3 regions of the Streptomyces sp. NPDC051310 genome follow, and region 3 is predicted to be linked to each of the others. Evidence: riboswitches for the same ligand, from Rfam matches in the RefSeq annotation. Region 3 holds a riboswitch; each other region holds the start of a gene.

Region 1 (3,941 bases), on a different contig from region 3:
GCTGATCCGCTACCCCGGATCGGCCCCCTCGGGCGCCGGCCAGGGCGTCGGCGCGCACAAGGACTACGGGTTCCTGACCCTGCTGCTGCAGGACGAGGTGGGCGGTCTCCAAGTCCGGTCGGGAGACGGCTACATCGCCGTACCGCCCCTGCCGGGCGCCTTCGTCGTCAACCTCGGCGAGCTGCTGGAGATAGCCACCGAGGGCTACCTGTCCGCGACGGACCACCGGGTCGTCAGCCCACCCGGTGCGGTGGAGCGGTTCTCGGTGCCGTTCTTCTACAACCCGCGGCTCGACGCGGTGATCAGGACCGTGCCCGGCGCCTACCTGGAGCACGCGCCGGGCGTCGCGCAGGACCTCGACAACCCGCTGCACGCCGAGTACGGCCGCAACGAACTCAAGGGCTGGGTGCGGGCCCACCCCGAGGTGGCGCGCCGTCACCACCCCGAACTCGTGGCCGGCTGACCCCGGGACGCGGGAGGGCGCCCCGCCGGAGCCTGCACGGAGCCGGAGCAGCACCGCTCATGGCCGTCGCCGTCCACGGCGGCACGCGGACCGGTCGGCGTGGCCGCCGCACGCGCCAAAAGGGGCCGGTCCGGGGTGAGTTCCCCGGACCGGCCCCCGACGGGAGTGACGGCGCCCGTCAGTAGGGGCCGTTCACGTTGTCGATGGAGCCGTACCTGGCGGCGGCGTAGTTGCAGGCGGCGGTGATGTTGGCGACCGGGTCGTACGGGTCGGTGGACGTCCCGGGCACGTGGTAGGCGCGGAACGTGGGGTCGATGACCTGGAGGAGGCCCTTGGACGGAGTTCCGGCCGCGGCGTTGGAGTCCCAGTTGTTGATGGCCAGCGGGTTGCCCGAGGACTCACGCATGATGTTGCGGTGAATTCCCTCGTACGTGCCGGGAATTCCGCGCTCGGCCATGATGGCCAGGGCTTCCTTGATCCAGCCGTCGAGATTGTCCGCGTACGCCACGGGCTTCGGGGCGAGGCTGGTGCGCGTGGAGCGGTCGGCCCGCTCCGCCGGGGCGGTGGAAACAGCCTTCGCCTTCGCCGTGGTCTTCACCGCGGTCTTCACTGCGGCCTTCGCCTCGTTCTTCGGCTTCGGCTTGGCGCCGATCGTCAGCTTGAGGCCCGGGTGAATGAGGGACGGATTGTCACCGACGGCCTTGCGGTTGTCCTCGTACAGCTTTTTCCAGCCCCCGGTCACCTCGTGTGTCCGGGCGATCTTGGAAAGCGTGTCACCGGCGATCACGGAATAGGTGACGGGCGAGGTCACGGCCTTTTCCACGACGGCGGAGGGAGCCGTGTTCGGCGCGGCCTCGGCCGCGGTGGCGCCGAACAGCGGCAGGGCGAGGGCGGCGCCGCCCGTGCCCGCGGCGACGAGACGCCGGGTGATCGGATGGTTGCCGGGGCGGCGGTGCTTACCCTTTGCGGGCATGGGACATTCCTCTCCGTCGCCTGCGAGGTGAGCTGTCGGGTTCGGGCTGGAGATGCCCGGCCGCGCAGCGCGCGACTTCACCCCGAGCCGTCCCGTATTTCCGGGCCGGCGGCTTACCTGGGTCCCCCGCTCCTGCCGTACGTCAGTGGATGGGTGCGGATTCCGGGCGGCGGCAGGATTCGGCGGTCCGACCGGATTGACCGTGACGGTAAGCGAGAGCAACGCGGCCGAACAAGTCCTGAATTACGCACGGCCGGTTACGGGAACGCCATCGTTCGCGTCCTCCCGGAAACTCAACTTTCTTTCCGAACAGCGGAAATGGAGGGGGGAGGACTCCAGGAGGCCGGGTTCGGAGGTGAGTCATATCACGGCCGGTGTATAAGGGGCAATTATGTTGGCATGCGGGGGAAACCAAGCAAGATGGCTGACTCATCCGTAATCGGGACATTCAGGCGAAAGGTGCCCGATCCGGCGAGGTGACGGGAAGCGGTCGGCCGGTCACCCGCGAGGAGCTCCGCCCGCCCCGGCCGCGGCGGACCCGGGCGGGGAACGCACCGCGATCTTCCCCGCGCACGCACCTTGCCGCTCCGCCGCATGTCCCGGACAGTTGCCTCCATGGCGATCGTCGTACTGGTGGGCACCCTGGACACCAAAGGGCTGGAGTACGGATGGCTGCGCGAGCGGTTGCTGCGCCACGACGTGGACGTCGTGGTCGTCGACACCGGCGTGGCCGGATCCCCCCGCATACCCGCCGACGTGCCCCGGGCCGACGTGGCGCGGGCGGCCGGCGCCGACCTGGAGCGGTTACGGGCCCAGGGCGACCGCGGCGCGGCCGTCACCGCGATGGCCCGGGGCGCCGCCGAGACCGTGCTGCGCCTCCACGGGGAGGGCCGGCTGCACGGTGTGCTCGCCCTCGGCGGCAGCGGCGGCACGTCCATCGCGACCCGCGCCATGCGCGCGCTGCCGCTCGGCGTGCCCAAGGTGATGGTGTCCTCCATGGCCGCGGGCGACGTCTCGCCGTACGTCGGCTCCGCGGATATCACCATGATGTACAGCGTGGTCGACATCGCGGGCGTCAACAGCGTCTCCGCGCCGATCCTCGCCAACGCCGCCGACGCCGTCGCGGGTATGGCGAAGGGCTTCGCCGCGGCCGGCCGGGCCCCGCTGCCCACCGGCCCCGGTGCAAACGGCGGCCGCCCCCTCGTCGCCGCGAGCATGGCGGGCGTGACGACCCCCGGCGTCGACGCCGCCCGCGAACGGCTGACCGGACTCGGCTACGAAGTGCTCGTGTTCCACGCCAGCGGCGCGGGCGGGCGCACCCTCGAAACGCTGTCCGGGCAGGGACTTTTCGCGGGCGTCCTCGACCTCACGCTCAGCGAGCTCGCCGACGACCTCTGCGGCGGCATCCTCACCGCGGGCCCGGACCGGCTCCAGGCCGCCGGGCGCCGCGGCATCCCCCAGGTGGTCGCCCCGGGCGCGCTGGACATGGTGAAGTTCGGCCCGGCCGACACCGTTCCCGCGCGGATGCGCGACCGGGACATGCGCGTGCACAACCCGTCCATCACGGTGGTGCGCACGACGCCGCGGGAGTGCGCGGAACTCGGCCGCCGCGTGGCGGCGAAGCTGCGGACCGCCACCGGCCCGGCCGCCGTGTGCCTGCCCCTGCGCGGACTGTCCACGCTGGGGGAGCCGGGCGGGCCGTACCACGACCCGGCCGCGGACGAAGCGCTGTTCGGGGCCCTGCGCGACGGGCTGCGCGGCAGCGCCGTCGACGTCGTCGAGATCGACACGCACATCAACGACCCGGCGTTCGGCCGTGCCGCCTCCGACCTGCTGCACCGCATGATCAGCGGCGCACCGGTCAGGCAGGTGCCGAGGCCTTCGCGATGAGCAGGTCGAGCAGCGACAGCAGCGCGTCCCGGACGTCGCCCCGTGACCGGGCGTCCAGCAGCAGGACCGGCGTGTCCGGGTCGCCCAGCCGCAGAGCCGCCCTGATCTCCTCGACGGTGTAGGGCTGTTCGCCGTGGAAGCAGTTGGCGCCCACGACGAAGGGCAGTCCCCGGCTCTCGAAGAAGTCGACGGCCGGGAAGCTGCGGTCCAGGCGCCGCGTGTCCACGAGCACGACCGCTCCGAGCGCGCCGTTCAGCAGGTCGTCCCACATGAACCAGAAGCGCTCCTGGCCGGGCGTACCGAACAGGTAGAGGACCACACCGGCGTCGGTGAGGGTGATCCGGCCGAAGTCCATCGCCACCGTGGTCACGGCCTTGGACTCGATGCCGTCGAGGTCGTCGACGCCGACGCCCGCGGCCGTCAGCCGCTCCTCCGTGCGCAGCGGCTCGATCTCCGAGATCGTCTCGACCAGTGTCGTCTTCCCGACGCCGAAGCCCCCGGCGACGAGGATCTTGACGGGGGCCGCTTCCGCGGACGGCGCTTCCCGGGACGGGGACCGGGGGTCAGATACGGGCAAGGTTGTCCCTGATTCTCATGAGCAGACGGGCATCGGTG
Region 2 (3,941 bases), on a different contig from region 3:
GCTTCGAGGACGTCATGGCCGAGGCCCACGCCGGGGGCGGCCTGCTGTGGGACTTCGGCAGAACGCTGATGAAGCAGGCCGTCGCCAACCGCTGATCTTTTGCCTCCGAGGCAAGAAAATTGCCCCGGAGGAAAATTCCTGGCGCAATGGTGGCATGTCCAGCTCCGCCGGGGAACCGTCCCCGGACCTCGTGCCCGAGACACTGCCGGACGTGGCGCCGCAGCTGCGTGAGCTGCGCCGACGCCGCGGCCTCACCCTGGAGGCGGCCGCCCGCCGCGCGGGCCTGTCGCCGGCGCATCTGTCCCGGCTGGAGACCGGGCGCCGCCAGCCGTCCCTGCCGATGCTCCTCGCGCTCGCCCGTATCTACGGTACGACCGTGTCCGAGCTCCTCGGCGAGGCGGCGCCGGAGCGTGACCCGATCGTCCGTGCCGGGCGCCCCGAGCCCGTCGAGGCCGACGGGTGGACCTACCACCAGGCGGGCGGCCCCGGCCGGGCCATGCAGGCCCTGCGCGTCCAGGTGCCGTACGCGAGCCGGGGCGACGACCTCGTCCGCGTCCACCCGGGCGAGGAGTGGCTGTACGTCCTCCAGGGGCGGGTGCGGCTCGTCCTCGGCGACGCGGTGCACGTCCTCGATCCCGGCGACAGCGCCCACTTCGACTCGCTGACCCCGCACCGGATCACCGCGGCCGCGGGCCGCGGGGCCGAGCTGCTCTTCGTCCACACCCTCCTGCAGAGCGCCGCCGCCGACCTGTGCCTCGGCGGCTCCGCACCCCGTCGCTGACCCCGTGCAGAAAGGCCGCCATGTCGTCCCAGGAGTGGAAGTTCCCCCGAGGTCTCGTCGTCCGGCTCTTCGCCTATCTGGTGGCGGGCCACCTCTTCGCGGCGTTCCTGTACCTGCTCTTCGGGCTCGGGGCCGGCTGAGGGCCGGGCCCGGTCAGCCCTCGTCGAGGAGGCGCTCGCGCAGCTTCTCGCGGGTCGCCGCGGTCAGGCCGAGGCCCTCGGCGAGGTACCGGTCGGTCGTGCCCCAGGTCTCCTCGATCGTGGCGAACGCCGCCGACAGGTACGCGAGCCGGGCCTCGAACAGCGGGCTGAGCAGCTCCATCACCTCGGGCGACATACCGGCGGAGGACGTGTCGCTGCGGTGCACCTTGTAGCGCCGGTGCGGTTCGTTGGACTTGAGGTAGTCCTCCTCGATCGCCTCGCGCTCCACGCCGACCGCCAGCAGGGCCACCGCTATCGACAGCCCGGCCCGGTCCTTGCCGGCCGCGCAGTGCAGCAGCGCGGGCACGCTGTCCTCCGCGAGGGCGTGCAGCACCCGGCTGTGCTCGGCGGTGCGGTGCTTGATGATCGTGCGGTACGAGGCGGTCATGCGCGCCGCCGCCTTGCCGTCCGCGAGGATCTCGCGCAGCTGGTCGATGTCGCCGTCGCGGACCATGCGCCAGAACTCGGCGCCGTCGGCCGGGTCGGACAGCGGGATGTTCACGTTCCGCACACCGGGGAGCGCGACGTCGGCGCCTTCCAGCTTCTGGTCGGCGGTGTTGCGGAAATCGAAGATCGTGTGCAGCCCGAGCGAGCTCAGGAACGCCGCGTCCTCGCTCGTCGCGTGCGCCAGGTGCCCGCTGCGGTAGAGCCTGCCGTGCCGGACGCGGCGGCCGTCGACCGTCGGCAGCCCACCCACGTCGCGGAAGTTGCGCACTCCCGACAGTTCGGGCTCGGTCGACGGGACCTGCGGCAGCTGCTGCGTCACGGGGGCTCCTCCGCGTCTCACGCCGGCGCCGGCCGCCGACGATGTCGCGATCCGACGATACGACATAGGTATCCCCGGGCAATGATCCGTGGGCGGCGGACGCTGCGACCGCGGTGCGGGCACCCGCGCGCCGCCGCCGGGCGACCGGTACCGGGCCCGTCCGCTCCCCGGATCCGTCCGGCGGCCCCCGGCACGCGGGGTGACCGCACGCCATGAGGCGCGCGACGGGATGTATGCGTATGACCCGTTTGCTCCTGATCATGACGTACACGCTTTTTGGGTGACATGTTCCGTATCGGCCGCCCGCGGGGCGCCCCCGGGCAGTCCTCAGGTGTCTACCCTGTGCCGCCCTCGGGCCTCTGCCCCGTGCCGCTCCCGCCTCGCCCCGGTCCGGTGCCGGCTCCGTGTGGGTACGAATGCCGGTAAATCGGACAGCGTGTCGCTGTTCTGTCCGGATTCACCATGGTTTGCCTCTCGTGGCACATCCATGAAAGGCGGCTTGTGTCCGTATTGAGCTGTTCGGGATAACGTGCCCCGATAGCAAGGGAGATGGGCCGCGCCACGTGAGCAGCGTCATAAAGGTGACGGTCCGTGGCCGCGCGCCGTTCCCAAATTCCTTGCGGGAAGCGGAAATTCATGATCCGTAATCCACGGAACGTGACCGGCAATTCCGCCCGGCGCCAGGGAAATGAATGGCCCGCGGAAAACAGCGGCTTGTTCGGCCCGGCCCTGCTGTCCTACGGTCACGGCAATCCGGCCGGACCGCCGAATCCTGCCACCGGCCCGGAATTCGCACCCACCCACGCGTGGCAGGAGCGGGGGAACCAGGTAGTACGCCGATCCCGGATGGACGGGACCGGCTCGGGGTGAAGTCGCGTCGACCACGCGGCCGGGCATCTCCAGCCCGAACCCGACAGCTCACCTCGCAGGCGCCGGAGAGGAATTCGCCATGCCCGCGAAGGGTAAGCACCGCCGTCCCAAGTCCAGCCCGATCACGCGTGGTTTCGTCGCTGCCGGAACCGGTGGCGCCGCCATCGCCATCCCGCTGCTCGGCGCCACCGGTGCGCACGCCGCGGAGAGCAGCGCCGCGCCGGCAACCGCTCCGCAGCAGGTCGTCGCCGCCGCGCAGACCGCCAAGGCCGCGCCGCGCACGTACACCGTGGTCGCCGGCGACTACCTCGCCAAGATCGCCCACAACAAGAACGTCAAGGGCGGCTGGCACAAGCTCTACAAGGACAACCGCGAGGTCATCGGTGACGACCCGTCGCTGATCCTCCCGGGCATGAAGCTCACCCTCGGCGCCAAGGGCACGCCGGCGAAGGGCGCCCCGGCCAAGGCCGCCCCGGCGAAGCCGAAGGCCGACGCCGACCGCGGGGAGGCCCGCGCCTCCCGCTCCGTCGTCAAGGCCGAGGCCCCGGCCCCGGCCCCGGCGCCGGCCCCGGCCTCGGCGCCGGAGTCGGCCGCCCCGCAGACCACCGGCTCCGGGTTCACCGCGCCGGTCGACGCAGGCATCACCACTCCCTACCGCGCCTCCGGCTCCATGTGGTCCTCCGGCTACCACACCGGCGTCGACTTCGCGGCGTCCTCCGGCAGCACCGTCAAGGCCGTCGGTCCGGGCAGCGTCGTCTCGGCCGGCTGGAGCGGCGCCTACGGCAACGAGGTCGTCATCAAGCACGACGACGGCAGCTACTCGCAGTACGCCCACCTCTCCTCGCTCTCCGTCTCCGCCGGCCAGAGCGTGAGCGGCGGCCAGCAGATCGGCCTGTCCGGCTCCACGGGCAACTCCACCGGCCCGCACCTGCACTTCGAGATCCGGACCAGCCCCAGCTACGGCTCGGACATCGACCCGATCGCGTACCTGCGCCAGCACGGCGTCTCCATCTGACGCACCGCCGGATTCCTCCGGTCACGACCCCCGCCCGGCACCGCACCCGCGGTGCCGGGCGGCGGTGTATTCCGAGTTGGTCCAATCTTGACCGGTGGCGAATCTCACCCCGCGTCAACCCCTCCTTACGGTCGCGTAGCTCACACCCGGAAGGAAAGATGTGGTGCCGTGGCAGACGATTCGATTTTCAGAGACAGTGACGCATTCGGGTCGTACGTGGCGATCGGTGACAGCTTCACCGAGGGCGTCGGGGACCCCGGGCCCGACGGGAGGTACGTCGGCTGGGCCGACCGCCTCGCGGTGCTGCTC
Region 3 (3,941 bases):
CGCCGCCGACGACCTTGTAGGGCAGTCCCACCCGGATGAAGATCTCCTCGAAGACACGGGACTGGGCGTTCGTGCGGTAGAAGACGGCGACGTCACCGGCCTTGGCCTCGCCCGCGTCCGTCAGCCGGTCGATCTCGTCGGCGACGAACTGCGCCTCGTCGTGCTCGGTGTCCGCGACGTACCCGGTGATGCGCGAACCGGCGCCGGCGTTCGTCCACAGGTTCTTGGGGCGGCGGCTCTCGTTGCGCTCGATCACCGCGTTGGCGGCGGAGAGGATCGTCTGGGTGGAGCGGTAGTTCTGCTCCAGCAGGATCGTGGTCGCCTCCGGGTAGTCCTCCTCGAACTGGAGGATGTTGCGGATCGTCGCACCGCGGAAGGCGTAGATCGACTGGTCGGCGTCACCGACGACGCACAGCTCCGCCGGGCCGAGGTCCTCGTACCCGGTGCCCACCAGCTCGCGCACGAGCGTGTACTGCGCGTGGTTGGTGTCCTGGTACTCGTCGACGAGGACGTGCCGGAAGCGGCGGCGGTAGTGCTCGGCGACGTCCGGGAACGCCTGGAGCAGGTGGACCGTCGTCATGATGATGTCGTCGAAGTCCAGGGCGTTGGCCTCGCGCAGCCGCGCCTGGTACATCCGGTACGCCTCGGCGAGGGTCTTCTCGAACCCGTCGGCCGCCTGGTCGGCGAAGGTCTCCTCGTCGATCAGCTCGTTCTTCAGGTTGGAGATCTTGGCGCTGAACGACTTCGGCGGGAACTTCTTCGGGTCCAGGTCCAGGTCGCGGCAGACCAGCGCCATCAGCCGCTTGGAGTCGGCGGCGTCGTAGATCGAGAAGGACGACGTGAAGCCGAGCCTCTTGGACTCGCGGCGCAGGATGCGGACGCACGCGCTGTGGAAGGTCATCACCCACATGGCGTTGGCGCGCGGTCCGACGAGCTGCTCGACGCGCTCCTTCATCTCGCCGGCGGCCTTGTTGGTGAAGGTGATCGCCAGTATCTGACCCGGGTGGACGTTCCGCGTGGCCAGCAGGTGGGCGATGCGGTGGGTCAGCACCCTGGTCTTGCCGGACCCGGCACCGGCGACGATGAGCAGCGGTGAGCCGGTGTGGACGACGGCCGCGCGCTGCTGGTCGTTCAGCCCCTCCAGCAGCGCGGCGGGGTCGACGACGGTGCGCGGGGCGCCGTCGCGGTGGTACGCGTCACGGGCCGCCGGCACGTCGAAGCGGTCCCCGAAGAGGTCGTGCGGGACCTCCTCCGGGGCCGGCCGGTGGTCCTCGGAGTCCTCCGGGGGCGGCGGCGGCTCCTCCGAGGTGTGGTTCCGGAGGTCCGCCAGGAAGCTGTCGTCAAAGAGGCTGCTCATCGCCTATCGAGTCTAGGCGGCCCCACTGACAGCCGTGGCCGAACCGCCTCCCTCACGTTCGGTCACCCCTACCGCACAGTAATCGAAGGTCACGAAAATGTATCCGACATATCGAACATCATCCTTCACAGCACCGCCACAGGTTGGCTAGCGTGCCTGCCCAAGCGGACCGTCCCCTCATCGGCGAACCACGCCGATCGGCCGCCCACGCCGCATCCGCCCTCCCCGCCATGGGAGTTCGGAACCGGGAACCCACCATGCACCGTGGGGTGAATCGGCCGTGACCGCGGACCGTAGGGCACCTTCCGTTCGCCCGAACCCGCCGGCTGACCCGGTAGGCGGTCCACGGAAGGAGATGCCGGCCTTGGCGTCGCATCGCAAGCCGCGCAGCCGCACCACCCGCACGTTCGGTACCAGCTCCCCCGCCGTCGGGGTCACGACGGCCGCCATCGCCTCGGTCACCACCCTGCTGTCCGCGCAGTCCGCCGGCGCCGTGCCGGGACGCCCGTCGGTCGAAGAGGTGGAGCGGAAGGTCGACGACCTCTACCGGCAGGCCGGCACCGCGACGCAGCAGTACACCAAGGCCAGGGAGGCCGGCGAGCAGCGGCGGCGCGCGGGTGACGGCATGCTCGACGAGGCCGCGAAGCGTACGCAGGCCCTGAACGAGTCCCGCCGCGTACGGGGCGCCTACGCGGCGGCACGGCACCGCTCGGGCGGGGCGACCCCGAGCGCGGCCCTGCTCCTCGCGGAGGAGCCGCAGCCGTTCGCCGACCGCACGCCGGCGGCGGGACGCCCCACCGGGCCGCAGCACGAGCAGCTCACCGGGTCCAGGACGCAGCGGACCGCGGCGACCGGGCAGCAGGCCGAGGCGGCCGAGCCGTTGGAGCACCGGACCGCGGCGACCGGGCAGCAGGCCGATGTGACCAGGAGCCCGGAGGCGCTGCCCGACTCCCAGGCGTCCCTCCAGGCCGGCAAGGAGACCGTGCAGCGGAAGCTGGCCGAGGCGCGCGCCCTGCTGGCGCAGCTGACGACCGGGGAGCAGGCACGGCTGGTGCGCTTGGAGCGGGAGCGCGCGGCGGACGCCCGGTGCCGGGCCGGGGAGAAGGCCCGGGCGGAGGAGGAGGCGCGCGCCGCGGCGGAGGCGGCCCGCGCGTGCCGGGAGCAGGAGGAGCCGGACCCGCGGCCGGCTCAGGGGGAGGAGCCGGGGCCGGCAGGCGGCGGTACGACCGACGGCGGCTACGCCGCCAAGGCGGACAAGGTGCTGGCCTTCGCCCGCGCCCAGATCGGCAAGCCGTACGTCCGGGGCGCCACCGGCCCGAGCTCGTACGACAGCTCCGGGCTGACCCAGGCCGCGTGGAAGGCGGCGGGCGTCGACCTCCCGCGCACCACCCGCGAGCAGGCCGAGTCCGGCACACCCGTCGCCATGGAGGACCTGCGCCCCGGCGACCTGGTGTTCTTCTACGACGACATCAGCCACGTGGGCATCTACCTTGGCGACGGCATGATGGTCCACGCGCCCGGGCCCGGGGCGAACGTCCGCGAGGAGTCGATCTACTACCTGCCGGTCCACGGCAGCGTGCGCCCGGCCTGAACGGCCCCGCCCGGCACCACGACCGGAGCACCGCCCGGCACCCCGGCCGGCGCCCTGCCCGCGGCCCGTGCAGGGGGCCGGCGGGCCGGGGCGGCGGGGATCACGTCCAGAGCGTCGCGATGAAGACGTTGGCCACGGTCAGACCGCCGACGGCGCCGAAGAGGCCCTTCTCCACCCGCTCCTCGTCCCGCTTGACGTAGACCAGGCCGAGGATGACGACCAGGATCGCCAGCTTCACGCCGATCTTGAGGTTGTTCACGGTCTGGTCGTCCGCCTGGTTCAGCCCCACCAGTGCCACGCCGGTGATCAGCATGGTCAGCGCGCCGTGCAGCATGGCGGGCGTGAAGCGCGCCGTGCCCGCGCCCATGCCCTTCATCTGGGTGAGGAAGCCGCCCAGGAGGGAGGCGATGCCGATGATGTGCAGCGCGACGAAGACATTGATGAGTACGTCCATGGGCCGGAGCCTAACCGGGGCCATAGCACGCACTTCCGGTCAGGGTGGGCTCATTCGTCGCATCGGTCACGGCTGATACGGAATGCGGGATTCCAGGTGCAGCGCCGCCCTCGCATCCCGCCCCGGAACTCTCACCTGCGGCCAATAACGGTCACTCTCCCCCAGCCCCGTGACGCCCGGGTTTAGCGTCCTCCCCCAGGTGGCCGGCTCTCCCCACCGCCGCCTCCCTACTCCCGGGCGGCAGCCGGCCACCCCGCCGACCTACCGACGGGAAGGGACCGCCCCCGTGGCAGCGCACCGCAAACAGAGACAGGGCCCGCTGAGCGGATCGGCGGCCGGCCGCACCGCCCTCACCCTGGTGCTCGCCGGAGCGGCCACCGCCACCGTCCTGGAGGGCGCCGGGCACGCCGATCCCCGCCTCACCCCCGCCCAGGTCAGGGCCCGGGTGGACCGGCTCCACCAGGAGGCCGAGGAGGCCACCGAGCGGTACAACGGCGCGAAGGAGAAGGCCGACGAGGCCCGCGCCTCGCTCGACGCGC

Evidence for each region. A riboswitch is a leader RNA that binds a small molecule or an ion and turns the genes downstream of it on or off. The one in region 3 is predicted to bind cyclic di-AMP.
Region 1: linked by a shared signal. The riboswitch ahead of ACIA79_RS22590 (transglycosylase SLT domain-containing protein) and the one ahead of ACIA79_RS29335 (NlpC/P60 family protein) in region 3 are both predicted to bind cyclic di-AMP.
Region 2: linked by a shared signal. The riboswitch ahead of ACIA79_RS14780 (peptidoglycan DD-metalloendopeptidase family protein) and the one ahead of ACIA79_RS29335 (NlpC/P60 family protein) in region 3 are both predicted to bind cyclic di-AMP.

What each region holds. Positions count from the first base shown of each region.
Region 1 is NZ_JBITEO010000016.1:6,753-10,693, reverse strand. It holds gene ACIA79_RS22595 (isopenicillin N synthase family dioxygenase) at 1-463, shown strand, start outside; gene ACIA79_RS22590 (transglycosylase SLT domain-containing protein) at 642-1,436, opposite strand; cyclic di-AMP (ydaO/yuaA leader) riboswitch at 1,439-1,602, opposite strand; gene ACIA79_RS22585 (Tm-1-like ATP-binding domain-containing protein) at 2,052-3,326, shown strand; gene ACIA79_RS22580 (GTP-binding protein) at 3,298-3,903, opposite strand; gene ACIA79_RS22575 (DUF742 domain-containing protein) at 3,890-3,941, opposite strand, start outside.
Region 2 is NZ_JBITEO010000008.1:256,197-260,137, forward strand. It holds gene ACIA79_RS14760 (aspartate aminotransferase family protein) at 1-95, shown strand, start outside; gene ACIA79_RS14765 (helix-turn-helix domain-containing protein) at 155-781, shown strand; gene ACIA79_RS14770 (DUF6126 family protein) at 802-921, shown strand; gene ACIA79_RS14775 (tyrosine-protein phosphatase) at 935-1,747, opposite strand; cyclic di-AMP (ydaO/yuaA leader) riboswitch at 2,535-2,692, shown strand; gene ACIA79_RS14780 (peptidoglycan DD-metalloendopeptidase family protein) at 2,697-3,632, shown strand; gene ACIA79_RS14785 (SGNH/GDSL hydrolase family protein) at 3,801-3,941, shown strand, end outside.
Region 3 is NZ_JBITEO010000027.1:16,344-20,284, reverse strand. It holds gene pcrA (DNA helicase PcrA) at 1-1,357, opposite strand, end outside; cyclic di-AMP (ydaO/yuaA leader) riboswitch at 1,565-1,714, shown strand; gene ACIA79_RS29335 (NlpC/P60 family protein) at 1,713-2,948, shown strand; gene ACIA79_RS29330 (hypothetical protein) at 3,049-3,402, opposite strand; gene ACIA79_RS29325 (NlpC/P60 family protein) at 3,689-3,941, shown strand, end outside.